Regions from separate parts of the Kineococcus arenarius subsp. arenarius genome, predicted to be linked through region 3. Evidence: riboswitches for the same ligand, from Rfam matches in the RefSeq annotation. Region 3 holds a riboswitch; each other region holds the start of a gene.
What was found. A riboswitch is a leader RNA that binds a small molecule or an ion and turns the genes downstream of it on or off. The one in region 3 is predicted to bind S-adenosylmethionine.

Region 1 (10,791 bases), on a different contig from region 3:
CGCGAGGAGCTGCGCGAGGTCGCCGACCGGCTCGGCGTGCGGATGCTCGTGGTGCCGGTGGCCGCCAAGCACGGCGACAACGTCGCGAACCGCTCGGCGAACACCCCCTGGTACGACGGTCCGACGCTGCTGGAGCACCTGGACGGCGTGGAGGTCCTGCCGCCGGACTTCGGCGTGGGGCGGCTGCGCATGCCGGTGCAGTGGGTCTCGCGGCCCGTCGCGGGCAGGCGGCGCAGCTACACCGGCCGGGTGGCCGCGGGCACGCTGCGCGCCGGTGACGAGGTCGTCGTGCTCCCCTCCGGTTCCCGCACCCGCGTCACGGCCGTGGACACCCTCGACGACGGCCGCGAGGTCGCGGTGCCGCCGCTGTCGGTGGCGGTGGAACTGGCCGACGAGCTCGACGTCGGCCGCGGTGACGTCCTCGTGGCCCCGGACGCCGAGCCGGTCGTCACCCGCGAGCTGCGGGCGCAGGTGTGCTGGATGCACGCCGAACCCCTGACCCCGGGTCGGCGGCTGCTGCTGAAGCACACCACCCGCACGGTGCGCGCCGAGGTCACCGCCCTGCACGACCGGATGGACCCGCGCACCCTGGCCGAGCTGCCGGCACCGGGGCAGCTGCAGATGAACGACATCGGTGCGCTCACCCTGCGCACCGCCGTCGACCTGGTGGTCGAGCCGTACTCGCACAACCGGGACATGGGCGCGTTCATCCTCGTCGACGAGCACACCCACGACACGGTGGCCGCCGGCGTCGTGCGCGAGGCCACCGACCGGCGCACCGGACCGCGCGCCGGTGACGGCGCGGTGTGGCGCTCCTCGCAGGCCCCCCGCCCGCACCCCGGGGCGGCGCTGTGGCTGCTGCCCGCCGCCGGCGCGGCGGATGCCGAGGAGGTGGCCGGCGAGGTGGAGGCCGCTCTGCTCGCACAGGGCCGCCCGTCGTACGCGCTGCGCGCGGAGAACCTGCGCGCGGGCCTGACCGCGGACCTGGGGGACTCGGCCGCGGAACGCGCGGAGGCGTCGCGCCGCACCGCGCACGCCGCCCGGCTGCTGGCCGACGCCGGCGTGGTGGTGGTCGGGACCGCCGGCGACGCGGCGCAGGCGGAGGCGCTGGCGCAGGTGGTGCGCGAGGCCGGTCCCACCGCCGTGGTGCTGACGCTGCAGGCGGGCCGGGACGCGGCGGCGGAGGCGCGCCGGGCGATCACCGCGCTCACCGGGGAGGCGGGGCGCGGCTGATGCAGCCGCTGCACCTGGACCTGCGCGGCCGGGCCGTGGTCGTGGCCGGGGGCGGACCCACCGCCGCCCGGTGCGCCCGCGACCTGACCGCCGCGGGGGCCGACGTCCTCGTCGTGGCCGTGCGGCTGTGCGAGGACCTGCACGAGCAGCACGGCGCCGGGCGGGTGCGCTGGCGCGAGGGCACCGTCGGCGGCGCGGACCTGGTGGGCGCCTGGCTGGTGCACGCCGCCACGGGCGACGCGGACGGCGACGCCGCCGTGGCGGCGCTGGCCGAGCAGCACCACCTGTGGTGCGTGCGGCCGGACGCACCGGCGGGCGGGACGGCGGTGGAACCCGCCGTCGTGCGCCGCGACGACGTCGTCGTCTCCGTGGGTGCGGACGGCGACACCGACCGCGCCCGCGCGCTGGCGGTGCACCTTGGTCACCTCCTGGACTCCGGGCGCGCACCCCTGCGGCGGCACCGCCCCCGCGCGGGCCGCGTCGTCCTGGTCGGCGGCGGGCCCGGCGAGCCGGAGCTGATGACGCTGCGCGGGCGCCGCCGCCTGGCCGAGGCGGACGTCGTGGTCGTGGACCGGTTGGCCCCCACGGGTGTGCTCGCCGAGCTCGACCCGGACGTCGAGGTCGTCGACGTCGGCAAGACCGCCGGGAACCACCCCGTGCCGCAGGAGGAGATCAACCGCGTCCTGGTCGACGCCGCCCTCGCCGGACGCACCGTCGTGCGCCTGAAGGGGGGTGACCCGTACGTCCTGGGCCGCGGCGGCGAGGAGGTCCTCGCCTGCCGCGCGGCGGGGGTGGAGGTCGAGGTGGTGCCCGGCGTCACCAGCGCCTTCGCCGTGCCCGCCGCCGCCGGCATCCCGGTGACCCACCGCGGGGCTGCGCGCTGCGTCACCGTCGTCTCCGGCCACGAGGACCTCGACGGCGACGACCTGGGGGCCCTGGCGCAGCTGGGCGGCACGCTCGTGGTGCTCATGGGCGTGGCGGCCCTGGAGCGGCTCGCCGAGGGGCTGCTGGCCGCCGGCCGCGACCCCGCCACACCGGTCGCCGTGGTGCAGGACGGTTGGAGCCCGCAGCAGCGCACCACCACCGCTCCCCTGGCCGACATCGCCCGGGTGGCGCGCACGGCACGGGTGCGCGCGCCGGCAGTCGTCGTGGTCGGCGACGTCGTCGACGCCCTGGCCCCCACGGGACCCCGGACGCGGTGAGGGGGCGGGGCCCACCGGGCCCCGCCCCCTCGTGACACCACCGGCTCAGCGCCCGGCGGCTCCGTCCGCTCAGCGCTTCGCGGCGCCGACCTCGCCCGGCTCGGAGCCGACCACGATCGGGGCACGCACCGCGTTGCCCCACTCGGTCCAGCTGCCGTCGTAGTTGCGCACGTTCTCCAGGCCCAGCAGGTGCGTCAGCACGAACCACGTGTGGCTGGAACGCTCCCCGATGCGGCAGTAGGTGACGGTGTCCGTCTGCGGGGTCAGCCCGGCACCGGAGAAGTAGATCTCCTCCAGCGCCGCGCGGTCCTTGAACGTGCCGTCCTCGTTGGCAGCCTTCGCCCACGGCACGCTGGCCGCACCGGCGATGTGACCGCCGCGCAGGGTTCCCTCCTGCGGGTAGTCGGGCATGTGGGTGCGCTCGCCGGTGTACTCCTGCGGCGAGCGCACGTCGATCAGGCCGCCGCGGTGCTCGCGCACGTCCGGGGCGAACGCGCGCACGCGGCTGTCGTCGCGCTCCACGACGGGGTACTCGGTGCGCTCGCGCTGGGGGACCTCGGTCGTCAGCTCACGGCCCTCGGCGGCCCACTTGGCGCGGCCGCCGTCCAGCAGGCGCACGTCCTCGTGGCCGAACAGCGTGAACACCCACAGGGCGTAGGCGGCCCACCAGTTGCTCTTGTCGCCGTACAGCACGATGGTGTCGTCGCGGCGGATCCCCTTGCGGGAGAGCAGCTCGGCGAACGCAGCACCATCGAGGTAGTCGCGGGTCACCTCGTCGTTCAGCTCGGTGTGCCAGTCGACCTTGACCGCGCCGGGGATGTGGCCGGTCTCGTACAGCAGGACGTCCTCGTCGCTCTCCACGACGACCAGGCCCTCACGGCCCAGGTTCCCGGCCAGCCAGGCGGTGCTGACCAGCTTCTCGGGGTGGGCGTACTCGGCGAACTTCGGCTCGGTGGTGTCGACGGGGGCCGTGCCGGACGTGGTGCTGGACATGCGTGTTCTCTCCAGGGCGTGACGTGGGTTCGCCGGCCGCCGCGCGGCGGCCGGGTGCGGTGGTGGTGCGGTGCCGCACCGGGTTCGCGCGCTCGCCCGGTCGGGGCGGCACGGGGTTCCGGGCGGGCCGGGTCCCGGGTGGGCGGGGTGCGCCCCGGGTCCCCGGGGCGCACCCCGCGGTCCGGGCGGGTTCTGCGGGCTGTCTGCGACAGGCGGCGGAACCGCGGCGGCACAGGTCGATGTGCCGCCGCGAGTGCAGTTCTGTGGTGCGGTCCTGCGTCATCCCGTGCCCTCCATCGGCCCTGGCGGAAGCACCCACGCCCTGCGGGAGGGGGGTTGCTGCGGCGTCGTCGAGCCAGGTCTCTCGGCCGCTCTGGATGGTCGTGGCGCCACCGTGCCCGGTGCGGGGCCGGGCTGTCAACCTCGCTGCACCACCCGCCACCCGTTCAGGCCCCGGTCACCTCCAGGACCCGGCAGGCCACCGCACCGGTGACGCCCTCGCCGCGCACCTGCACGGTCCTCGTCTCCCCCGGCGCGAGCTCCTCCACGACGACGCTGCCCCGGCCCAGCTGGGCGTCGGCGGCGTCCATCCACTCCACGACGACCGTGGAAGCGCCGGGGCGCTCGGCCGTCCCGGTGACCTCCAGGGTCGCGGTGGCCGTCCCGGAGCCGGTGACGTCGCCGCAGCCGGTCACCGCGATGCCCTCGGGGGCACCGGAGGGCCGCGTGCCGGCCGCTCCCCCCTCGGCGGGAGGAGCGCTGACCCCGGGCCCGGCGGGACCGGGCCCCGGCGTGCCGTCGACCACGTCGCCGCGCTCCCGGGCGGTGACGGCCACGACGACCGCGGCGGCGGCCAGGGACAGCACCAGCCCCGCCACGGCCACGCGCCGAGCCCGGCGAAGGCTCACGGCGCCCGCCCCGGCACCGAGCAGCGCCAGGCACAGGGCGAGCACGTGCAGCCTCGGCACGAGGGCGGTGACGGCACCCGCCGCACCCAGCACGACGGAGGCGACCGCCACTGCGTCGTGCGGCCGGCGGGCGGAGGAAGGGGCTGGTCGTGCGGTCGTGGTCACGGTGGCGTCCCGGGGCTCGTCGTCGTGCTCCTGGCCCGCTCCAGGCTAGGTGAACCACCCGGGAACAGCGAGAGGGCCGGCCCCTCGCGGGACCGACCCTCCGTACTGCTCACTGTCGGGCTGACAGGATTTGAACCTGCGACCCCTTGACCCCCAGTCAAGTGCGCTACCAAGCTGCGCCACAGCCCGATGGCCCGCTCCCCGTTCCCGGGCGGCGAACCGGTGACAACCCTACATCACCTCTTGCGCTTCTCCCGCACCCGCACGCTCACCTCGATGGGCGAACCCTCGAAACCGAACTCCTCGCGCAGCCGCCGTTCCAGGAACCGGCGGTAACCGGCCTCCAGGAAGCCGCTGGCGAAGAGCACGAACCGCGGGGGCCGCGTCGACACCTGCGTGCCGAAGAGGATGCGCGGCTGCTTGCCGCCGCGCACCGGGTGCGGCTGGGCCGCCACGACCTGCCCCAGGAAGCTGTTCAGGCGCCCCGTGGGCACGCGGGTGTCCCAGGAGTCCAGGGCGGTGTCCAGGGCGGGCACGAGCCGCTCCAGGTGCCGGCCGGTCATCGCCGAGACGTTCACCCGCGGCGCCCACGGGATCTGGACGAGCTCCTTCTCGATCTCGCGCTCGAGGTAGTGCCGGCGCTCCTCGTCGGTGAGGTCCCACTTGTTGTAGGCCACCACGAGCGCGCGCCCGGACTCCACGACCAGCGAGACGATGCGGATGTCCTGCTCGGTCAGCGGCTCGCTGGCGTCCAGGAGCACGACCGCCACCTCCGCCTTCTCCAGCGCGGCCTGCGTGCGCAGCGAGGCGTAGAAGTCGGCGCCCTTGGTCAGGTGCACCCGGCGGCGGATGCCGGCGGTGTCGACGAAGCGCCAGGTGCGCCCGCCCAGCTCGATGAGCTCGTCGACCGGGTCGCGGGTGGTGCCCGCCGTGGGGTGCACGACCACCCGCTCGGAACCGGCGAGCTTGTTCAGCATGCTGGACTTGCCGACGTTGGGGCGTCCCAGCAGCGCCACGCGGCGCGGACCGCCGGTGGGCTCGGCTCCGCCCACGGCGGACACGTCCGGCAGCAGCCGCACGGCGGCGTCCAGGGCGTCGCCGGTGCCGCGCCCGTGCAGCGCCGAGACCGGGAACGGCTCCCCCAGCCCCAGGCGCCACAGCTCGGTCGCGTCCGCCTCCTGCCGGGGGCCGTCGACCTTGTTCGCCACGAGCACCACGGGCTTGCCCGAGCGGCGCAGCAGCCGCACGACCTGCTCGTCGGAGGAGGTGGCGCCGACGGTCGCGTCCACGACGAACACGACGGCGTCCGCGAGGTCGATCGCGATCTCCGCCTGCTCGGCGACGGCCAGGTTCAGGCCCTCGACCTTGCGCTCCCAGCCGCCGGTGTCCACGAGGGTGAAGTCGCGCCCGGCCCAGTTCGCCGGGTAGGAGACCCGGTCGCGGGTCACGCCGGGCACGTCCTCCACGACCGCCTCGCGACGGCCGATGATGCGGTTGACCAGCGTGGACTTGCCCACGTTGGGGCGCCCCACGACGGCCAGCACGGGCAGCGGGCCGGCGGGGGCGTCCTCCGGGCCGCCGGCGCCCTCGTCGCCGAGCAGCGCCACGTCCTCCGGCGAGAGCTCGTAGTCCTCCAGGCCGGCGCGCAGGGCGCCCTCGACGCCCGCGTCCATCGCGTCTCCCGCGGCCGTCTCGTTCGGGGTGTCGGGTGTGCTCACCGGTGACCTCCGGTCACGTCGTCGGACGCCATCTCGCCCAGGCCCAGCTCGGCGGCGGCGTCCAGGTCTTCGGGCAGGGGGGTTCCCGTGCGCCGCATGCTGTCCAGCACGTGCGCCGAGAGCTTGTCGCGGACCTGCTCCACCGCCGCGGCCAGCGCGGCGCGGCCGGGCACGCCGGGTTCCTTGACCACCGTGAACGGCTCGCCGAAGCAGTAGTGCAGCCTGCGCCGCGGCGGGGGCGCGGTGCGGTTGCGCTCGCCGGGGCGGTGGGCGCCCAGGCACGCCACCGGCACCACGGGCGCACCGGACTGCAGCGCGATCCAGGCGATGCCCGAACGCACCGAGGCGGCGTCGCCGCGCCCGCGCGTGCCCTCGGGGAACACGCCGGCCGCCCCGCCCTCGGCGAGCACGCGCAGCACCGTCTGCAGCGCGTCGCGGTCGCCGTGGCTGCGGTCGATGGGGATCTGCCCGGCGCGCAGCAGCGCCCAGCCGACGACGCCGTCGAACATCTCCTTCTTCACCAGGAACGCCACGTCGCGCGGGGCGACCCCGTACAGCAGCGGCCCGTCCGTGAGGGAGGCGTGGTTGGAGGCCAGCAGCACCGGTCCGGTCGCCGGGACGTTCTCGGCGCCGTGGACGGTGGCGTTCCACACCACGTGCGCCAGGAACCTGCCGATGCCCTTCGTCCAGGCCTGCGGCCTGCCCGCGCGCGGGACCGCGACCGCCCCGGCCGGGGCGGCGGCGCTCACGCGCCCTCCCCGGTGGCCTCGCGCACCAGCTGCAGCAGCGCGGCCACGGTCCCCTCGAAGTCCAGGTGGGTGGAGTCCAGGGTGACCACGCCGTCGGCGGCCGCGGTGAAGGCGGTGGTGCGCGCGTCGACGCGGTCGCGCTCGGACACCGAGCGACGCACGGCCTCCACGGAGGCGGCGTCGGCGGCGCCGAGGTCCTGCTGCGCGCGCCGGGCCAGGCGCACCCCCTCGTCCGCGGTCAGCAGCACCCGCACGTGGGCCTCGGGGGCCACGACCGTGGTGATGTCGCGGCCCTCGGCGACGACGCCGGGCCGGGCGCCGGGCGCCGGTGCGGCGCAGGCGGCCTCGATGAGGGCGCGCTGGCGCAGCACGAGGTCCGCGCGCACGGCGGGCACGGCGGCGACCGCGCTGACCGCGGCGGTCACCTCCGCCCCGCGCACCTGCTGCGTCACGTCGGTCTCGGTGCCGTCGGCGTCCACCACGGCGATCGCGGGGGCCTGCGGGTCGGTGCCCACCGACAGCGCCGCGGTGCGCACGTGGGCCGCGACGGCGGCCGGGTCGGTCAGGTCCACGCCGGCGCGCAGGGCGGAGAAGGTGACGGCGCGGTACATGGCCCCGGTGTCGAGGAACGCCACGCCCAGGGCGCGGGCCGCGGCCCGGCTGACGCTGGACTTGCCGGAACCGGAGGGGCCGTCGACGGCCACGACGATCCCCGGCGGCAGCGGGGCGGGGGTGCCGGCGCCGGTCACGGCGGAGGGGGTGTCGGCGGGCGCGACGGGACCGCTGGGAGAGGTGGGCACCGCACGAGATTAGTCGACCCGGCGCGGGCGCACCGACCCCGCGCCCCGCCCCGGCTCAGGAGGCCGGGACGGTCCAGCCCCGCTCCCGCAGCGCCTCCGCCAGCGGCCGGGCCGCGGCCGGCAGCACGTCGACGGAGGCCAGGGCGACCGCCTGCCCCGGGGAGTGCTCCAGGCGCAGGTCCTCCAGGTTCACGCCGGCGGCACCGACGTCGCCCAGCAGGCGGGCCAGCTCGCCGGGGCGGTCGGGGACCACCACCACCACCGTCGCGTACAGCGCCGGCGCCCCGCCGTGCTTGCCCGGGATGCGGTCGCGACCGGCGCCGCCGGCGGCGACGAGACCGGCCAGGCGCCCCCGCGCCCCCGGCGCCTGCGGGTCGGCCTGCAGTGCGCGCAGCGCCGCGACCACGGCGTCGAGGTCCTCGCGCAGCGCTTCGAGGACGTCGGCCACCGGCCCGGCGTTGGCGGTCAGGATCTGCGCCCACAGCGCCGGGTCGCTGCCGGCGATGCGGGTGACGTCGCGCAGGCCCTGCCCGGCCAGCGCGACTGCCGCTTCGGGGGCCTCGCGCAACCGCGCGGCCACCAGGCTGGCGGCGACCTGCGGGGCGTGCGAGACCAGCGCGACCGCCTCGTCGTGCTCGTCGGCGGGCATCGCCACCGGCACCCCGCCGCAGTCCAGGGCCAGGTCGTGCACCAGCGCCACGGCCCGGCGCGGCACCTCCGCGGTCGCCGAGACCACCCAGGGGCGGCCGGCGAACAGGTCGGCGCGCGCCGAGACGGCCCCGCCGCGCTCGCGCCCGGCCATCGGGTGCCCCCCGACGTAGCGGGTCAGGTCCGCGCCGGCGGCGCGCAGGGCGGCCAGCGGGCCGCCCTTGACGCTGGCGACGTCGGTGACCACGGCGTCCGGGTGCGCGGCCAGCTCGGCGGCCACGACGTCGGCCACCACGTCCGGCGGAGCGGCCACCAGCACCAGGCGCGGGTCGTCGCCGGGAGCGGGCAGCCGGCCCGCCCCCAGGTCGCGGGCCAGGGCCACCGCGGTGGGCGAGACGTCGCTGAGCACGACGTCGACGCCGCGCAGGGACAGCGCCAGCCCGGCGGAGGCGCCCAGCAGGCCGGTGCCCACGATGCGCACCGTCCCGCTCGTGCGGGCCGGTGCGGCGGCGTCCAGGGTCACCGGGGCCTACTGGGCGATGTCGCGGCGCAGGGCCTGCGCACCGCGCAGGTAGACGTGCCGGACCTCGGCGCGCGCGCGGGGCGTCTCCACGTGCGCCATCAGGCGGATCACCCGCGGCATCGAGCCGTCGACCTCCAGCTCGCGCGCGCACATCAGCGGCACGTCCCCCATGCCGAGCTCGCGCGCGGCCACGGCGGGGAACTCGCTGGTCAGGTCGGAGGTGCAGGTGAACAGGATGCTGATGAAGTCCTCCGGGGACAGCTCGTTCAGGCGCACCACCTCGGTGACGAGCTCGCGCGTCGCGGCGAGCACGACCTCGCGCTCGTCGACGTCGACCTGCACCGCACCCCGGACCGCCCGCACCGACACGCCGCTCACCGTACCGAGACCGCGGTCGGCAGCGGCCGCCCGGGGGCGCTCACAGCCCCACGGCCGCCATGAGCTGCTGGACCTCGCCGCGGGTCAGGCGCCGGTTCCTGCCGGGCTTGAGGTCGCCGAGCACCAGCGGGCCCATCTGGGTGCGCACCAGCTTGAGCACCGGGTAGCCCTCGGCGTCCAGCATGCGGCGCACCACGTGCTTGCGGCCCTCGTGCAGGACGACCTCCACGAGCGCGTAGCCCGGCTTGGAGTCCACCAGCCGGAAGGAGTCCACCGTGGCGGGGCCGTCGTCCAGCTCCACGCCGGCGCGCAGGTTCCTGCCGAGCTCGCGCTTGACGGGCCCGCGCACCTCGGCGAGGTACGTCTTCTGCACGCCGAACGAGGGGTGCTGCAGGCGGTGCGCGAGCGCGCCGTCGTTGGTCAGCAGGATCAGGCCCTCGGTCTCCAGGTCCAGGCGGCCGACGTGGAACAGGCGCTCCTCGCGCGGGCCGACCATGTCGGCGAGGTTCAGCCGGTCCTGCTCGTCGAACATCGTGGAGACCACGCCCTTGGGCTTGTTCACCATGATGTAGACGAGCTGGTCGTCCACGGAGAAGCGCAGGCCGTCCACGTGGACGACCTGGCGGGCCGGGTCGATGCGCACGCCGAGCTCGGTGACGACCTGGTCGTCGACCGTGACGCGACCGGCGGTGATCATGTCCTCGCAGGTGCGGCGCGAGCCGGCGCCGGCCTGGGCGAGGAACTTCTGCAGCCGCACGCCCTCGGGGTCGTGCACGTCGCCGCCGCGCACGGCGGGGGCGGGGCCCCGGCGCGGCGGCGCCGGGGCCGGCTTGATGTCGTCGGTCATGCGGCGGGCGGCGCCGCGGCCGGCGGAGCGCTTGCCGGGCTGGTCGCCCGCGCGCTTGCCGAACGGCTTGCCGCCGCCCGCGCGAGCGGGCTTGCCGCCGCTGCCGGGCTTGCCGCCGCGGCCCTGCGCGGGCCGCCCGCCGGTGCCGCCCTGGCGGCGGCCGCCGCCTCCTCGGGGCGCGGTGGGGCTCATCGTGGTTCCTCCTGCTGGTCGTCGGGCGCCGCGGGGGCCGCCGGATCACCCGGGGCCGCCGGCACCGCGTCGTCCGCGGTGCTCGCGCGCTCGGTCCCATCATCCCCCACCGCGGGAGGCCCGCCTACCTCGTCGGCCGGGGCCACCGCGTCGGCCACCGCCCCGGCGAGCGCGGCGCCGGGCTCGGCGGCGAGCACCTCCCGCGGCTCCAGGTCGTCCGGGTCGACGTCCTCGGGCAGGAACGGCGCCAGCGGCGGCAGGTCGTCGAGGCCGTCCAGGCCCATCCGCTGCAGGAACTCGTCGGTCGTGCGGTAGAGGGTGGCCCCGCTGGTGGCCTCCACCCCCGCCTCGGTGACCAGGCCGCGGGTCAGCAGGGTGCGCATGACCCCGTCGACGGACACCCCGCGCACGGCGGACACGCGCGCACGGCTGACC
Region 2 (6,238 bases), on a different contig from region 3:
CCCCCCCGGAGGGGGAGGGGTCAGGGCAGGGGGGTGGGGAGCTGCGGCAGCTGCAGCAGGAGCCAGGGGCTGAAGGGGGACGGGTCGCGCTCCACCTCGGCGCGCAGCTCGTCCACACCCACCCAGCGCCACTCCTCCACCTCGGCCGGGTCGGGCGCCAGGTCCGCGGCGAGGCGGGCCGTGAACACCGGGCACACCTCGTTCTCCACGGTGCCGTCGGCCATCTCGGCGCGGTAGCGGAAGCGCGGCAGCACCAGCTCCACGCCCGACACCGCGGTGCCCAGCTCGTCGGCGGCGCGGCGGTGCACGGCGTCGGCGGGCTCCTCGCCCGGGCCCGGGTGGCCGCAGAAGGAGTTCGTCCACACACCCGGCCAGGTGCGCTTGGCCTCGGCGCGGCGGGTCAGCAGGGTGCGCCCGGCGCCGTCCAGGACCCAGCAGGAGAACGCCAGGTGCAGGGGCGTGGCGGCGTGGTGGACGCTCGCCTTGGGCGCGGTCCCGCACGGCACGCCGTCCTCGGTGAGCAGGACGACGAGCTCGGTGCTCCCGGCGGTGGGGCAGGTGGTGGGGGCGGTCACCGGAGCACCGTACGCGCCCGGTGGTCGACGTGCCCGGCGCGCGTCAGGCCGGCGACGGCACGCGGCCGCCCGCGGCGGCGACCGCCTCGTCCAGCTCGGCGCCCAGGGCGAGGTCCTCGCCGTCGGCGAGGCGCTGCTCCAGCTCGCGCACGCGCGGGATCACCAGCTCCCCGAACGCCTCGACCTCCTCCTTGACGTGCAGGAACCCCAGCAGCAGCAGGTCCACCCCCACCAGGGAGTACGCCAGGACGCGGCGGGCGACCTCGTCGGGGGTGCCGACCAGCCCGGTGCGGAACCCGTCGTTGTACTGCACCAGGTCGCGGAACCCGCTGTCCGCCCACATGCCCTTGCGGTCCCTCGTGGCGTTGCCGGCCTCCTGCACGGCGGCGCCGAAACCCTCGACCTTGGCGACGTCGGCCTTGGCGACGATCTCCTCCAGGACCGCCTCCGCCTCCTCGCGGGTGTCGCGCACCAGCGCGAAACCGTTGAGGCCGAAACGGATCGACCGGCCGTTCGCGGCGGCCAGGGAGCTGACCTCGCGCACCTGCTCGGCGGCGCCGGCGATCGACTTGCCGTTCATGAAGTACCAGTCGCTGACGCGGCCGGCCATGGCCTGGGCGGCGGTGGAGTTGCCGCCCTGGAACACCTCCGGCTGCACCTTCGGCTGCGGGCGGAACGTGATGTCCCGGGCGCTGAAGAAGTCCCCCTCCTGGGAGTACCCGTCCTGCGACCACACCCCGCGCAGCAGGCTGATGAACTCCTCCGACTGCCGGTAGCGGTCGTCGTGTTCGTGCCACGTGACGCCCAGCTGGGTGGCCTCGTCCTTGAACCAGCCGGAGACGACGTTCAGCGCGAGGCGGCCGCCGGTGATCTCCTGCGCGGTCGCGGCGAACTTCGCCAGCACCCCCGGGTGCCAGAAGAACGGGTGCACGGCCGCGATCACCTTGAGCTTCTGGGTGGCCAGCAGCAGCGCCAGGGAGAACGATGTGGACTCGTGCTGGGCGTCCGCGCCGTAGGAGGCGAGGTAGCGCACCTGCGTCAGCGCGTACTCGAAACCCACGCGCTCGGCGGCGCGGGCGACCTCGACGTTGTAGGCGGGGTCGTGGCTCGTGCGCTGCTCGATCGTGGAGACGACGAGACCGCCGGAGACGTTGGGGACCCAGTAGGCGAACTTCACGGGCATGCGGGTGAGCTCCTCCATCGGTCCTGGCGGTAGCACCAGCGGTTCCCCGTGGTTGCTGCGGCGTCCCCGAGCCAGGTCTCTCAGCCGCTCTGGATGGTTCCGGCCAGCGCAACCCGCTGCCCGCCCCCACCGCCACGACACCCCGGGCCGGCGGCGGGCCTGCCCTCACCCCCAGCCGGTCAGGGCCCGCACCCCCGCCGCCGCGGCGGCCGCCAGCACGATGACGAGCAGGAACGGCGCCCGCAGGGCCAGCGCGAGCGCCGCGACCCCCAGGCCGACGGCGCGCGCGTCCAGGACGAGGCGGTCGCCGTCGCTCGCGGTCTGCACGACCACCAGCGCCGCCAGCAGCGCCGCGGGCAGCAGCGCACCCACCCGCCGGGCGCGGGGGTGCTCCAGCAGGCGGGCGGGCACCAGGTGCCCGGCCAGCTTGAGGGCGTAGGCGACCGCGCCCGCGGCCAGGACCGCGACCCAGGTGCTCACGCCCCCTCCCCCGCCCGCTCGCCGGCACGCTCCCCGGCCCGTTCGCGGCGCAGGCCGGCGAGCAGGGCCACCAGCGCCGCCGCGACGACCGGCAACCCCACCGGCACGACCGGCACGAGCAGCAGCGCGACCAGGGCGGCGACCGCCGCCACGGCGGCCGCCTCGCGCCGGCGCAGCCGCGGCCACAGCAGCGCCAGGAACGCCGCCGCGGCGGCCGCGTCCAGGCCGTAGCGGCGCGGGTCGCCGAGCGCGTCGCCGAGCAGCGCCCCCAGCAGGGTCGCGAGGTTCCAGCCGACGAACACGGTGGCGCCGGTCACCCAGAAGCCGGTGCGCCGGGCGGGGTCGGTGCCCTGGGCGACGCCGACGGCGGTGGACTCGTCGATGGTCCAGTGCGCCGCGAGCAGCCGGCGCGCACCGCGGGCCCGCAGGAAACCGGTGACCTGCAGCCCGTACAGGGCGTTGCGCACCCCCAGCAGCGAGGACGCCGCCACCGCGGCGGCCACGCTGCCGCCGCCGCCGAGGACGCCGACGAGGGCGAACTGGGAACCACCGCTGAAGATCAGCAGCGACGTGGCGCACGCCTGAAGCACGCTCAGGCCGTTGGCGACGGCGAGCGCGCCGAGGCTGACCCCGTACAGGGCGGTGGCCACGCCGACCGACAGCGCCTGCCGGCGGGCGGTGCGGACGGGGTCCGGGACGGGTCGCTGGAGTGCCACGCCGGACAGCTCTACCAGAGCGCCACCGCGCTCAAGCCGGTGGGAGCGACCACGTCAGCGCCGTGCACGCCGCGGCGAGCACGAGCAGCACGGTGGTGTCCACGGCGCGCGAGCGCACCGCGAGGGCGCCGGCCACCCGCACCGGCAGCACCAGCCGCAGGACGGCGGCGACGGCGAGGTCGGCGCCCAGGACGAGACCGCCGGCGACGGGCCCGGCCACGACGGTGAGCAGCAGGGCGAGCAGCGCCCCGGCCACGAGGGCGCCGAGGACCGCGCCGCCCGGCGGCGGCACGCGCTGCGGGGTCCCGGCCGGCACGGGGAGCACGCTACCGACCGGGACCGTCCGCACCGGGGACGTCAGTGCGCGAAGTGGCGGGCACCGGTGAAGTACATCGTCACGCCGGCGGCGCGGGCCGCGGCGACGACCTCCTCGTCGCGGATGGAGCCGCCGGGCTGCACGATCGCCCGCACACCGGCGTCCAGGAGGATCTGCGCGCCGTCGGCGAACGGGAAGAACGCGTCGGAGGCGGCCACGGCACCGCGGGAACGTTCGGCGCCGGCGCGCTCGACGGCCAGGCGGCAGGAGTCCACCCGGTTCACCTGGCCCATGCCGACGCCCACGGAGGCGCCGTCCTTCGCCAGGAGGATCGCGTTGGAGCGCACCGCCCGCACCGCCCGCCAGGCGAACTCCAGGTCCGCCAGGGTCGCCTCGTCGGCGGCCTCGCCGGCGGCCAGCGTCCAGCCCGCCGGGTCGTCGCCGTCAGCGTCGATGCGGTCGAGGTCCTGCACGAGCACGCCGCCGGAGACCGGGCGCCACTCGCGCGGGCTGCGGCCGTAGCCGTCGGGCAGCTGCAGCAGGCGCACGTTCTTCTTGCGCTGCAGCACCTCCAGGGCCTCGGGCTCGAACCCGGGGGCGATGACGACCTCGGTGAAGACGTCGGCGACCTGCGCGGCCATCGCGGCGGTGACGACGCGGTTGGCGGCGATGACGCCGCCGTAGGCGGAGACGGGGTCGCAGGCGTGCGCCTTGGCGTGGGCGTCGGCGACGTCGGTGCCGGTGGCGATGCCGCAGGGGTTGGCGTGCTTGATGACGGCGACGGCGGGCGCGGTGAAGTCGTGGGCGGCGCGCAGGGCGGCGTCGGCGTCGACGTAGTTGTTGTAGGACATGGCCTTGCCGTGCAGCTGCACGGCCTGCGCGATGCCCGGCCGCGAGGCGGGGTCGGCGTACACCGCGGCGCGCTGGTGCGGGTTCTCGCCGTAGCGCAGCACCGAGGTGCGTTCCAGCGCGGCGCCGTCCACCGCGGGCCACCCCTCGTCGGACCCGTCGAGGGTCTGCGCTGCGAACCAGCCGGCGACGGCGGTGTCGTAGGAGGCGGTGTGCGCGAACGCCTCCGCGGCCAGGCGGCGGCGCTGGGCGAGCGTGAACCCGCCGGCGGCCACGGCGTCCAGGGCCTCGCGGTAGCGGGCGGGGGCGGTCACGACGGCGACGCTGGGGTGGTTCTTCGCGGCGGCGCGCACCATGGAGGGGCCGCCGATGTCGATCTGCTCGACGACGTCGTCGAACCCGGCGCCGGAGGCGACGGTCTCGCGGAACGGGTAGAGGTTCACCACGACGAGGTCGAACGGCTCCACGCCGAGGTCGGCGAGCTGCTGGACGTGCTCGGGCAGGCGGCGGTCGGCGAGGATCCCGGCGTGCACGCGCGGGTGCAGCGTCTTGACCCGCCCGTCCAGGCACTCGGGGAACCCGGTGAGCTCCTCCACGGGCGTCACGGGCACCCCGGCGGCGGCGATGCGCGAGGCGGTGGAGCCGGTGGAGACGATCGCGACGCCCGCGGCGTGCAGGCCGGTGGCGAGCTCCTCCAGGCCCGTCTTGTCGTAGACGCTGACGAGGGCGCGCCGCACGGGGTGGCGCTGCGCGGTCTGCTCGGCGGTGGGGTTCTCGGCCATCGGCTCGCGGGGTCCTCTCGGGGTGGGCGGTGGCGGGTCAGCGGGGGGTGGGCAGCTCGCCGCGGGCGAGCCGGGCCACGACGTCGACGAGCAGGGCCCGCTCGGCGTCCTTGATGCGCTCGTGCAGGCTCTGCTCGTCGTCGCCGTCGAGGACCCGCACGGCCGCCTGGTCGAGGATCGGGCCGGTGTCCACCCCGGCGTCGACCAGGTGCACGGTGCAGCCGGTGACCCTCACCCCGTGGGCGAGGGCGTCGCGCACGCCGTGGGCGCCGGGGAAGGACGGCAGCAGCGCGGGGTGGGTGTTCACCAGGCGCCCGCCGAAGGCCTCCAGCAGCGGGGCGCCGACGATGCGCATGAACCCGGCCAGCACCACGAGGTCGGGCTCGTGGGCGGCGACGGCGGCGGCCAGGGCCTCGTCCCAGGCGGCGCGGTCGGGGTGCTCGCCCGGCGGGACGGTGAAGGTGGCCGCACCGGCGGCCCGGGCCCGGTCCAGGGCGGCGGCGCCGGGCTTGTCCGAGCCCACGGCCACGACGGTGAAGGCCTCGTCGCGGGCGTCCAGGAGCGCCTGCAGGGTGGAGCCGGAGCCGGAGGCGAGGACGACGACGCGTGCTGGCACGTGCGCAGACGATAGCCGTCGCGGCGCTCCTCCCCGGACGCCGGACCACGCAGCACCGGGTGCGGCCCGCGGCGGGGGCCTAGCCCTCCGACCCGGGAGCAGCACCGGTGCCCGGGGCGCCGGCGTCCCGGCCGCGGCGCGCACGCCCCAGCAGCCCACCGGTGGGCGCCTGCGACCCGGCGGGCAGGTCCACGGCGAGGCGGGTGCCGCGGCGGGCCACCACCGCGCGCTGCAGCAGCACCCCGAGCGCCCCGCCCGCGGCCACCTCCCCGGCGAGGGCCAGGCCCGTCAGCAGCGCGGACGGCCCCATCTCGCTCATGCGCCCGGCCCCCAGGGGCCCGGACGCCGCCGCCGCCAGCACCGCCAGCGCCGCACCCGCCAGCACCCCGGTCAGGGCGGCCACCGCGAGGCGGTGCACGAGCCCGGCGGGCTCCCCGGCGCGGGCTCGGCGCAGCACCGCGGCCCCCGCCCCCACCAGCACCGGCAGCACGACGACCAGCCAGGTCGCGGTGGGCGTGGGCCCCTGCGGCGGCAGCCCCCCGAGCACCGGCAGCGCGGGCAGCGTGGCCAGGGTCGTGCCGCCCGGCGCGACGGAGGTCGCGGTGCCCACGGCGAACCCGGGCCCGGCGATCCAGGCCACCGCCCAGACCGCGAGCGTCGGCAGCAGCAGGGCCTGCGCCAGCAGCAGCAGGAGCCCGCCCAGCCAGCCCGGCTGCAGGGA
Region 3 (10,791 bases):
CCAGGTGGTGCACCCGTCCTGGAGCGCGGACGTCGAACAGACCCTCGAAAGGGGGATGGGGCGGCCACGTGGGTGACTTCTACGCTCAGTGAGTGCTGTGGACGGTCTGCAGCAGTCATGGGGGGAACCATGAAACGCTCCATCAGTGCCGCCACGATCGGCAGCGCGCTGCTCGGGTCCGTCGCCCTGACGGGCCCGTCGCAAGCCGCGACACCACGGCCGGACCTCACCATCACCGACATCGCCTGGACGCCGCAGGCCGCCGTGGCCGGCCAGCCCGTGACGTTCCGAGCCACCATCACCAACCGTGGCAACGCCCCCACCGAGGACGGCGTCATCCACGGCATCGGCTTCCGCGTCGGGGGGCGCACCGTGACCTGGACCGACCGGCACACTTGGCACCTGGATCCAGGACAGTCCATCGTCCTGCAAGCCGACGGCGGCCCCAGCGGACCGACGTGGCCGGCCGCGCAAGGTGCCGCCACCGTCACCGCCCACGTGGACGACGCCAAGCGGATCACCGAGTCCAACGAGAGCAACAACACCGTCACCGAGACGATCACCGCCACGCCCAGCATGTCGGTGCGGCTGCGCGGCGACGGCAGACCCAGCATCCACGCAGCGCCGGCCGCCACCGAGACCTGAGTCACCAACGTCCTCACCGGCTCCGCCTTCGGCGTCTGCGCGGACGACACGGATCACACCCCCGTTCCCGGGACCACCAGGTGGATCGGGGACGTGTCGGCAGGCAACACCGCCTACGGGTGGCAGGGTCGTTTCCCCGGATCCGGCAACGCCACCGTCCCCGCCAGCAGCGCCCCTCTCGACGTGGTCGGCGAAACCGTCGACCTCATGGAGATCATCCTGCCGTACCGCGGACACGCCCCCGAGATCGCCTGCGCCGCAGGCACTCACGGCGCCTGGTCCCACTTCAACGTGAAGCAGGTCACCAGCACGCGCCTGGATCCTGCCACGGGCAAGGTGCTCGCCGCGGTCGTCACACCGGTGGACGTCGACCTGCCCATGTGATGTGACCTGCCCATGTGATGTGACGAGGTCGCAGGTCGTGGAGGTGGGGCGGGTGGGGCTCGAACCCACGACCGAGGAATTATGAGTTCCCTGCTCTGACCGGCTGAGCTACCGCCCCGCAGGCACACCCCGACGGGTCTGGGTGCCCGGGAAGCCGCCTGTGCACAGCCTACCCGGCCGAGCGAAGCGATGGCCGCCCGGAGCGCGAGCCTGCTCGGCCGGGCGCTTCCGCACGAGCTACGCCCCACACCTCACACGGACCAGGTCGGCGGTACCGCCGTGGAGGGGTGCCGTCAGTAGTACTGGACCCAGCTACCCCCGGGCCACCACCAGATGGCGCCGCCCTCGAAGGACTGCACCACGACGTCTTCGTAGTAGTCGTACTCCTCGCTGGACGTGGGGAACCCCAGCCGTCCATTCTCCCACCCCTGCGCGGCCCAGATGTCGCGGATCGCGCCGTGGACGGCGTGCGCGCCGGTTCCCGGGCTCCAGTAGATCGATCCCCACTGGAAGTGGTTGTAGGCGCCCCTGCCGTTGGGGGTGGTGATCTCGCTGGTGACGGGGAAGCCGAGCACCTCTTCGGCGTCCGGACAGCACTCGAAGGTCGAGGAGTAGTAGTCCTCGTACTCCTGCTCGATGGCACCTCCCACGCCGTGCGCACCCGTCCAGGGTGTCCAGTAGACGGTGCCGCCCTCGAACTCCTGGTACTTGCCCCGGCGGCTGTAAGTGGTCTGCTCGTCGGACGTGGGGAACCCCATCCGACCGCCCTCCCACCCCAGCCGACCCCAGCCGTCCCGGATCTCGCCGTGGACCTCACGGGCACCGGTCCACGGGCTCCAGTAGATCGAGCCGTGCTGGAAGACCACGTAAGCGCCCTTGCTGTCGGGGGTTCGGATCTCCCCGGTGAGCGGATCGCCCAGGAAACCGCGCGCGCCGCCGTAGTAGTACTCGTAGCGGTAGCCGATCTCCCCACCTACGCGGGGGTCGGCCTGAGCCGGGACTGCGGTGCTGAGCGACGCGCCGATCACGGCGGCCACGCCGATGAGGCGGGTCTTCCACGTCTTCATGGGCGCACCGTAACGGCCACCTGGGAGATGACGTGGGGTTTCCTGAGAACTCATCCGGTCCCCGAGGCCCCGGCGGCCGGGGCCGGAGGGCCGGGAGTCGCCCCGCCCGAGCAGCGGGACGGGGCGACACCGGGAGCGGTCTTCAGCCGAAGAGGCGCTCGCCCGCGATCCGCGCACCCTCGCCCAGCGCGGCGAGCTTGGCGACGGCGATCTGCGGGTGGATGCGCCCGCCGAGGCCGCAGTCGGTGGAGGCGATGACGTTCTCCGGGCCGACGACCGAGGCGAACCGCTCGATGCGGTCGGCGACGAGCTCGGGGTGCTCCACGACGTTCGTGGCGTGGCCGACGACACCCGGCACGATCTTCTTGCCCGCCGGGAGTTCCAGGTCCTTCCAGATCTTCCACTCGTGCTCGTGGCGGGCGTTGGCCGCCTCGAAGGAGTACGAACCGGCGTTGATCTCCAGCATGAGGTCGGCGATGTGCCGGAACTCGATGTCGGTGGTGTGCGGGCCGTGCCAGCTGCCCCAGCACAGGTGGAACCGGACCTGCTCGGCCGGCAGGTCGCGGATGGCGTGGTTGAGGGCCTCCACGCGGATCTTCGTGAACGCGCGGTAGTCCTCCAGGCTGGGCTCGGGGTTGATCTGGTCCCAGTTCTCCGCGATGGACGGGTCGTCGATCTGCAGGACGAGGCCGGCGTCCACGACGGCGCGGTACTCCTCGCGCATCACCTCCGCCCACGCCCAGATGTGCTCCTCCTCGGTGGCGTAGTACCGGTTGGAGATGCGTGCACCGCTGCCCGGGGACAGGGACGTGATGAAGCCCTGGCTGCGCTCCAGGCCGGCGGCCTCCAGGCCCGCGACGAGGTTCGCGACGTCGGAGGCGATGGCCTCCTGGCCGACGTAGCTCAGCGGGCCGGTGGTGGCGGGGAACGCGGTCGCCTGCTTGCCCGTCATGATCCCCGAGGTGGGGTCGGTGTAGGCGTCCTTGAACGTGCTCCAGTCGCGGCGGTCCGGGAAGCTCGTCAGCCGCACCTTGCCCGGCTCCGAACGCACGACCGGCTGCGTGAACAGGTCCTCACCGGTCACCTCCAGACCGGCCACGCGCTGGAACGAGTACGACCACCAGGCGCCGTAGTCCACGGCGCTCGTCATGGCCTTGCCGTACTCGCCGTCACCGACGAGGGTGATGCCCAGGTCGCGCTGGCGCGCCACGAGGTCGACGACGGCGTCGGTCAGCAGCGCCTCGAACTCCGGCGTGCGCTCCAGGGTGAACCCGTCCTCGCCGACGCGGCGGGCCTCGTTCGCGGCGATGAGCTCGGGGGTGCGCGGCAGGCTGCCGGCGTGGCTGACCTCGATGCGGCGGTCGTTGCGGGACAAGGGGTCTCCGTTCGTGGGGTGGGGGTCGTCAGCGGCGCAGGGCGCGGTCGAGGTCCTCGAGCAGGTCCTCGGGGTCCTCCAGCCCCACCGACAGCCGCAGGACGGCGTCCGACAGGCCGATGGCGACGCGACCCTGCTCGCCGAGGCGACGGTGCGTGGTGGTGGCGGGGTGGGTGGCGAGCGACTTCGCGTCGCCGAGGTTGTTGGAGATGTCGATGGTCCGCAGGGCGTCGAGCACCTCGAAGGCACGTTCCTTGCCCCGCCCGCCGGGCGCGTCCAGCTCGAACGTGACGACGGTGCCGCCCAGCTCCATCTGGCGCTTCGCGAGGTCGAACTGCGGGTGCGAGGGCAGCAGGGGGTAGCGCACCCAGCGCACGGCGGAGCTCGCCTCGAGGTGCTCGGCGATGCGCAGGGCGGTGGCCGCGGAGTGCCGCACCCGCAGCCCCAGGGTCTCCAGCCCCTTCGCCAGCGTCCAGGCGTTGAACGGGCTCAGCGTCGGGCCGGTGTGCCTGGTCAGCTCCTGGAAGCGGCCCTCGATGAACTCGGTGGTGCCCAGCACGGCACCGCCCATCACGCGGCCCTGGCCGTCGATGTGCTTGGTGGCGGAGTAGACGACCACGTCGGCGCCGAACCGCAGGGGCCGCTGCCCCACCGGGCTGGCGAACGCGTTGTCCACCACGACGACCGCGCCGGCCGCGTGGGCGAGCTGCGTGACCGCCTCGACGTCCACGAGGGTCTGCATGGGGTTCGCCGGGGTCTCGAAGAACACCGCCTGCGCGGGCGTGGCCAGGGCCCGTTCCCACTGCGCGAGGTCCTCGCCGTCGACGAACTCCGTCGTCACGCCCCAGCGGGGCAGGATCTCGTCGAGGATCACGTAGCAGGACCCGAACAGGCTGCGGGCGGCCACGACGCGGTCCCCCGCACCGAGCAGCGCGCCCAGGGCGTAGAACACCGCGGACATCCCGCTGGCCAGGCCGTAGCAGGCCTCGGCACCCTCGAGCAGCCGCAACCGCTCGGTGAACACCGACACCGTCGGGTTGCCGTAGCGGGAGTAGACGTAGCGGTCCACCTCACCGGTGAACGCGGCCTCCGCGGCGGCGGCGGACTCGTACACGTACCCGGACGTCAGGTACATCGCCTCGGACGTCTCCTCGAACCCCGAGCGGGCCAGCCCACCGCGCACGGCGGTGGTGTCGGGGCGCCAGGGGCTCGGCTGCTGCTCGGTCACGACTGCCTCCAGGGAAGGCCCTGCGCGCGCCAGCCGGCGGCGCCGCGGTGGCCGCGCTCGTCGAGGTCGCCCTCGAAGCCGTCCAGGACGTTGTAGCTGGGGCCGATGCCCGCCGCGGTGGCGGCGGTGGCCGCCCCGACCGACCGCTTGCCGGAGCGGCACAGGAACACCACCGGACCGCGGTGGCCCGGTGCGATGCCGGCCCGCTCCAGCTCCGCCAGGAACCGCGCACCGGGCGCGTCCTCCTCCACGGGCAGCCAGGAGGCGAACACCGGTGGCCTGCGCAGCGCGGCGGCGTCGGGGACCCCGACGTACGTCCACTCCGCCTCGGTGCGGACGTCCACGAGGACGGCGTCGCCGTCGTCACGCAGCAACTCGAACGCCTCACGCGGAGTGAGGTCGCCGGCGTAGCTCACGAAGCCTCCATCGGTCCTGGCATGAGCACCCTCCCGAGGGGGGTTGCTGCGGCGTCGTCGAGCCAGGTCTCTCGGCCGCTCTGGATGGTCCGACCAGCCTAGGGCATCTGCGCCCGTGCCCGGGGCACGCCGCCCGGATCAGGGCGCGGGCAGCTCCTGCCCGGGGCAGCCGGCCAGGACGCCGGCCATCGCGTCGTGCTCCGCGGGCGTCACCCACAACCCCCAGGCGCTCTTGACGGCGACCTGCCGGGCGACGTACTCGCACTCCCCCTCGGGCGGCAGCCACTGCGAGGCGTCGTCGTCGCCCTTGGCCCCGTTCAGCGGGCCGTCCACGGCCAGCAGTTCCAGGGGGTCGTTGGCGAAGCGGACCCGTTCGTCCTCGCTGAACCCCTGCGCGCCGGTGCGCCAGGCGGCCGCCAGCGCCACGACGTGGTCGATCTGCACGTCGGCGCTGGTGTCCTCGCCGCGGCGGAAGGCGATCTCGTCGCCGGAGTACGGGTCCTGCAGGGTGCCGGACAGGACGGTGCAGCCGTCCGGCGCGAGGCGGACGTCGTCCAGGTCGCGCAGCAGGACGTCGTCGCGGGTGCGGCAGCCGTTGTCGTCGACGTCGACCCAGCTGGAGCCGAAGCGGGTGCGCTGGTAGCCGGCGGAGGAGGCGGCCTCGCGCACCGGCAGGGCGGCCAGCGCCTCGGCGGCCCCGCCGGACGCCTCGCCCCGCGCGGGCCCCGCCGCGTCGCCGGTCAGGGCCCGCCACAGCGCGACGGCGAGCACCAGGACGAGCAGCGGCACGAGGATCGCCGCCGGGGCGCTGGAGCGACGTGCGCGCACGGCCACCTCCCAGCCTCGCGGGCCCCCGGGGACGACGAAGGGGGCCTGCACGCGCAGGCCCCCTCCAGGACGCTCCCGCAGTTGGACTCGAACCAACAACCTGCCGGTTAACAGCCGGCTGCTCTGCCAATTGAGCTATGCGGGACCACCACCGGGTGAACCCCCGGCGACAGCACGTCAACCGTACCAGCCCCGCCCGAGTGCCTGCGCCCCGGCCGCCCCGCGCGCGAGGGCCCTCAGGACCCCTGGGCGCGCTCCTGCCAGGCCCGGCGCGCCGCCTCCAGCCGGAACAGCTCGGCCGAGGCCTCCTGGTACTCCTGCGGCTGCGCGGAGGCGTCGATGCTCCACAGCCGGCGCTTGGCGTCGGCGACCGCGCGGGTGGCCGCCTGCCCGGCCAGCGTGGCCACCAGCGAGCGCCCCCAGCGCTCCATCTCCTCCTCGTCGGTGACCGGCAGCTCGGCCACGGCCAGCTCCTGCACGAGCCCGGCCACCGGCCCGTCGGCGTACTCCAGCACCGCCTCGACCCAGCCGGGACCCGGCGGCGCCTCCAGCGGCCCCCCGGCCGCGGTGACGGCGTCGTGCACCGCGCGGTGCCCCGGCGCGCCGAAGGCGTCCGCGGCCAGGCCGGCGAAGTCGTCCGCGACGACCCACGGCGCCTGCAGCACGCACGCCAGCACCCACCGCTCCAGCTGCACGACGGCGTCGTTGACCGCGGGGGCCGCCGGTGCCGCGGGCGCCGGCTCGGGCGCGGCGCCCCTGCCCTCGCGCCCGGCCCGCCCCCCGCGGCCGCCGGCGTGGCGGCGCACCCGGTCCAGCACGAAGCGCTCGTCGAGGAAGCCCGTCCAGCGGTCCAGGTTCACCGCGTAGCGCTGGCGCAGGCCGCTGTCGCGGATGCCCGCGACGATCGGGGCGGCGGCGTCCAGGGCGGCCAGCCGGCCCGCCTCGCTGCCCAGGTCGAAGCGGGAGATGGTGGAGCGGATCGCGAACTCGAACAGCGGCACCCGGCCGGCCACCAGGGCCGCCACCGCGGCGTCGCCGGCGGACAGGCGCAGGTCGCACGGGTCCTGACCGGACGGCTCGACCGCCACGTACGTCTGCGCGGTGAAGCGCTCCTCCAGCTCGAAGGCCCGCAGCGCGGCCTTCTGCCCCGCCGCGTCGCCGTCGAAGGTGAAGACGACCTCGGCGGAGCCGGCCGCGTCGCCGAGCATCCGCTGGACGATGCGGGCGTGCTCCTCGCCGAACGCGGTGCCGCAGGTGGCGACCGCGGTGGTCACGCCCGCCAGGTGGCAGGCCATCACGTCGGTGTAGCCCTCCACCACGACGACCTGCTTGGTGCGGGCGATGTCGCGCTTGGCGAGGTCCAGGCCGTACAGGGCCTGGGACTTCTTGTAGACCGGGGTCTCGGGCGAGTTGAGGTACTTGGCCTCGATGCGGTCGTCGTCGAAGAGGCGGCGCGCGCCGAAGGCGACGGTGTGGCCGCTGACGTCGCGGATGGGCCAGACCAGGCGGCCGCGGAAGCGGTCGTACAGCCCGCGCTGCCCCTGCCCGGCCAGGCCGGAGGTGGTCAGCTCCTCCTCGGTGAAGCCCGCCGCGCGCAGGTGGCGCAGCAGCGCCTCGCCGCCGGGGGGTGCGAAGCCGACCCCGAAGCGGGCGGCGGCCTCGCGGCTGAAGCCGCGCTCGGCCAGGAAGCGGCGGGCGGTCTCGGCGGGGCCGGGCTGCTCCAGCTGCCGGGCGTAGAAGGCCTCGGCCGCGCGGTGCGCCTCCAGCAGCCGCTGGCGCTGGCCGGCCCCCTGCGCCCCGGCCGGGCGCTTGCCGGGGCGGCCTCCGTCGTCGACGTAGCGCAGCTGCACGCCGGCGCGCTCGGCCAGGCGCTCGACGGCCTCGGTGAACGTGGTGCCGTCGATGCGCCGGACGAACTCGATGGCGTCGCCGCCCTCGCCGCAGCCGAAGCAGTGCCAGCGGCCCACGGCCGGGCGGACGGTGAAGCTGGGGGTGCGCTCGTCGTGGAAGGGGCACAGCCCCTTGAAGGACCCCACGCCGCCGGGGCGCAGCGTCACCTGCTCGGCGACCACCTCGTCGATGCGGACGCGCTCCTTGACCGCGCGCAGGTCGTCGGGGTGGATGAGACCTGGCACGCGCCGGAGTCTAGGCGCGGGCTCCGACGGGGCCGACCCGCAGCCGGCGGCGGGCGCGGGTGGCAGGATCGACCCCCGTGAGCAGTGACGAGCAGCGGGACGAGCGCGCGCCCGGCGGCAGCAGCGACCGCGCCTGGGGGTTCCGCACCCGCGCCGTGCACGCCGGCGCCGTGCCGGAGCCGACGACGGGCGCGCGGGCCGTGCCGATCTTCCAGACGACCAGCTTCGTGTTCGAGGACGCCGCCGACGCGGCCAACCTCTTCGCCCTGCAGAAGTACGGCAACATCTACAGCCGCATCTCCAACCCCACCGTCGCGGCGCTGGAGGAGCGGATGGCCTCCCTGGAGGGCGGCCTGGGTGCGCTGGCGTGCAGCTCCGGGCAGTCCGCGGAGTTCCTGACCTTCGCGGCGCTGGCCGGTGCGGGCGACCAGATCGTCGCCTCGAACAACCTCTACGGCGGCACCGTCACCCAGCTGGACGTGACGCTGCGCCGCTTCGGCGTGGACACCGTGTTCGTGGAGCCGGAGGCCGACGCGGTGCGCGCGGCGATCACCGACAGGACGCGGTTCGTGTTCACCGAGCTGGTGGCCAACCCCTCCACGGTGGTCGCGGACGTGCGGGCGCTGGCCGACGTCGCCCACGAGGCGGGGATCCCGCTGGTCGTCGACGCCACGACCGCCACCCCCTACCTGTGCCGGCCCATCGAGCACGGGGCGGACATCGTCATCCACTCCGCCACCAAGTTCCTCGGCGGGCACGGCACCACCCTCGGCGGCGTCGTCGTGGACGCCGGCACCTTCCCCTGGGACAACGGGAAGTTCCCCGCCATGACCGAGCCGGTCGCCAGCTACGGCGGCCTGAGCTGGTGGGGCAACTTCGCCGAGTACGGGTTCCTCACCAAGCTGCGCAGCGAGCAGCTGCGCGACATCGGCGCCACCCTGGCCCCGCACTCCGCGTTCCTGCTGCTGATGGGCGTGGAGACGCTGCCGCAGCGCATGCGCGAGCACGTGGCCAACGCGCGCCGGGTGGCGCAGTGGCTCGAGGCGGACGAGCGCGTCAGCTGGGTGCGCTACTCCGGCCTGCCCTCGCACCCGCACTTCGAGCGCGCGCAGCGCTACCTGCCGGAGGGGCCGGGCGCGGTGTTCTCCTTCGGCGTCGCCGGCGGGCGCGCCGCCGGCGAGCGGTTCATCGAGAACTGCCAGCTGTGCTCGCACCTGGCCAACATCGGCGACGCGCGCACCCTCGTGCTGCACCCCGCCTCCACCACCCACCAGCAGCTCTCGCCGGCGCAGCTGGAGGCGGCCGGGGTGCCGGAGGACCTGATCCGCATCAGCGTCGGGCTGGAGGACGTCGAGGACGTCCTGTGGGACCTGGACCAGGCGCTGACCGCCGCGACGAAGGGGGCCTCGCGGTGAGCGGGCACGAGCACGAGGGCACCGGCGCCCCCACCGGGGCGATCGGCGACACCGGCAGCGTCGCCGCCCGGCCGCAGGAGCCGGCCGCGCCGGCCACCGGCGCGAAGGACGCCGCGCCCGTGGGCGAGACCGGCGGCTGGACGCCCCCCACCCCGGGGCAGCGGTTGTCGATCCTGCGCCGCACCCGGACGGTGGCGATCCTCGGGGCCTCGAACAAGCCGTCGCGCGCGTCGTACTTCGTGGGCACCTACCTGCTGGCCAGCTCCGACTACGAGGTGTGGTTCGTCAACCCGAACGAGCGGGAGGTGCTGGGCCGGCCCGCGTACCCGTCGCTGGCGGAGCTGCCGGGCGTGCCGGACGTCGTGGACGTCTTCCGCCGACCCAGCCAGCTGGGTGCGGCGCTCGACGAGACGCTCGCGGTGGGCTCGCCCGTGCTGTGGCTGCAGCTGGGCCTGTCGGACGACGACGTGGCCCGCCGCGGCCACGAGGCGGGCACAACCGTGGTGATGAACCGCTGCCTGAAGATCGAGCACGCCCGCTTCCACGGGGGCCTGCACCTGGCCGGTTTCGACACCGGGGTCATCTCGGCGCGGCGCCGGGCGCGCTGAGGGATCCCCAGCCCGCCGGACGGGCCGGCGGTCCACAGGGGAGCGCGCGGGGCGGCACCCGGCGGCGCCCGCGCTCCTACGGTCCCGGCCGTGCACCCCTCCTCCGCCGGCCCAGCGCCGTGGCCCCCACCGCCCCCACCGTCCCGAGCGCCCCGTCGCCGGGGTCGCGACGCCCTGCTGGTGGCCGCCGGCGCGGCGGGCACCGCGGGGACGCTCGTGCTCGGCGGCCTCGGCTTCGGCGCCTGGGCGGTGCTGGGCGGCTCCGGCGGCCACGTCACGGCGCTGCGCTCCTCGGAGTCGATCGAGCTGACGCGCGCCGGGCAGTGGCCGGTGGGCACCTGCCTGGAGCGCACCGCCGACGTCTACCGCCCCGCCGGGTGCGTCGGGGAGCACGGCGCCGAGGTGGTGCTGGCGAGCCCGGTGGTCGCCGGGCACCTCGAGCGGGCGCGCCGCGAGGGCGCCAACGCGTTCTGCGCGACGGCCGTGGCCGCGCTGGCCGAGCGCCGCGGCCTGCCGGCCGGCTCGGTCACGCACGCGTCCGCCTGGCCCGGCGAGGACGCGCACGACGCGGGCGAGCAGCAGGTGCGCTGCCTCCTGGTGGGCGTGGGGCAGCCCCTGGTGGGTTCCCTGACCGCCGGCACGCTGCGCGACCCCTTCGAGCCCGCGCCCCTGGAGTGAGGCCCGCCCGGG

Region 1: another riboswitch for S-adenosylmethionine. It lies ahead of ACRYM0_RS12860 (sulfurtransferase); the one in region 3 lies ahead of ACRYM0_RS14310 (rhodanese-like domain-containing protein).
Region 2: another riboswitch for S-adenosylmethionine. It lies ahead of sfnG (dimethylsulfone monooxygenase SfnG); the one in region 3 lies ahead of ACRYM0_RS14310 (rhodanese-like domain-containing protein).

What each region holds. Positions count from the first base shown of each region.
Region 1 covers NZ_JBJLSE010000050.1:5,597-16,387, reverse strand. Annotated here, with positions in the region: gene ACRYM0_RS12870 (GTP-binding protein) at 1-1,233, shown strand, start outside; gene cobA (uroporphyrinogen-III C-methyltransferase) at 1,233-2,435, shown strand; gene ACRYM0_RS12860 (sulfurtransferase) at 2,505-3,428, opposite strand; SAM riboswitch class I at 3,719-3,812, opposite strand; gene ACRYM0_RS12855 (FxLYD domain-containing protein) at 3,875-4,501, opposite strand; tRNA gene ACRYM0_RS12850 (tRNA-Pro) at 4,617-4,690, opposite strand; gene der (ribosome biogenesis GTPase Der) at 4,738-6,174, opposite strand; gene ACRYM0_RS12840 (lysophospholipid acyltransferase family protein) at 6,216-6,968, opposite strand; gene cmk ((d)CMP kinase) at 6,965-7,768, opposite strand; gene ACRYM0_RS12830 (prephenate dehydrogenase) at 7,824-8,939, opposite strand; gene aroH (chorismate mutase) at 8,946-9,308, opposite strand; gene ACRYM0_RS12820 (pseudouridine synthase) at 9,358-10,356, opposite strand; gene scpB (SMC-Scp complex subunit ScpB) at 10,353-10,791, opposite strand, start outside.
Region 2 covers NZ_JBJLSE010000144.1:756-6,993, reverse strand. Annotated here, with positions in the region: gene idi (isopentenyl-diphosphate Delta-isomerase) at 21-575, opposite strand; gene sfnG (dimethylsulfone monooxygenase SfnG) at 619-1,776, opposite strand; SAM riboswitch class I at 1,770-1,858, opposite strand; gene ACRYM0_RS19930 (AzlD domain-containing protein) at 1,924-2,238, opposite strand; gene ACRYM0_RS19925 (AzlC family ABC transporter permease) at 2,235-2,963, opposite strand; gene ACRYM0_RS19920 (DUF3017 domain-containing protein) at 2,986-3,270, opposite strand; gene purH (bifunctional phosphoribosylaminoimidazolecarboxamide formyltransferase/IMP cyclohydrolase) at 3,312-4,901, opposite strand; gene purN (phosphoribosylglycinamide formyltransferase) at 4,939-5,517, opposite strand; gene ACRYM0_RS19905 (cell division protein PerM) at 5,597-6,238, opposite strand, start outside.
Region 3 covers NZ_JBJLSE010000062.1:83-10,873, forward strand. Annotated here, with positions in the region: gene ACRYM0_RS14280 (CARDB domain-containing protein) at 130-645, shown strand; gene ACRYM0_RS14285 (hypothetical protein) at 739-1,029, shown strand; tRNA gene ACRYM0_RS14290 (tRNA-Ile) at 1,074-1,147, opposite strand; gene ACRYM0_RS14295 (LGFP repeat-containing protein) at 1,323-2,096, opposite strand; gene ACRYM0_RS14300 (cobalamin-independent methionine synthase II family protein) at 2,239-3,471, opposite strand; gene ACRYM0_RS14305 (O-succinylhomoserine sulfhydrylase) at 3,500-4,699, opposite strand; gene ACRYM0_RS14310 (rhodanese-like domain-containing protein) at 4,696-5,115, opposite strand; SAM riboswitch class I at 5,120-5,206, opposite strand; gene ACRYM0_RS14315 (HNH endonuclease family protein) at 5,254-5,943, opposite strand; tRNA gene ACRYM0_RS14320 (tRNA-Asn) at 6,016-6,088, opposite strand; gene dnaG (DNA primase) at 6,180-8,078, opposite strand; gene ACRYM0_RS14330 (O-acetylhomoserine aminocarboxypropyltransferase/cysteine synthase family protein) at 8,156-9,493, shown strand; gene ACRYM0_RS14335 (CoA-binding protein) at 9,613-10,101, shown strand; gene ACRYM0_RS14340 (hypothetical protein) at 10,282-10,779, shown strand.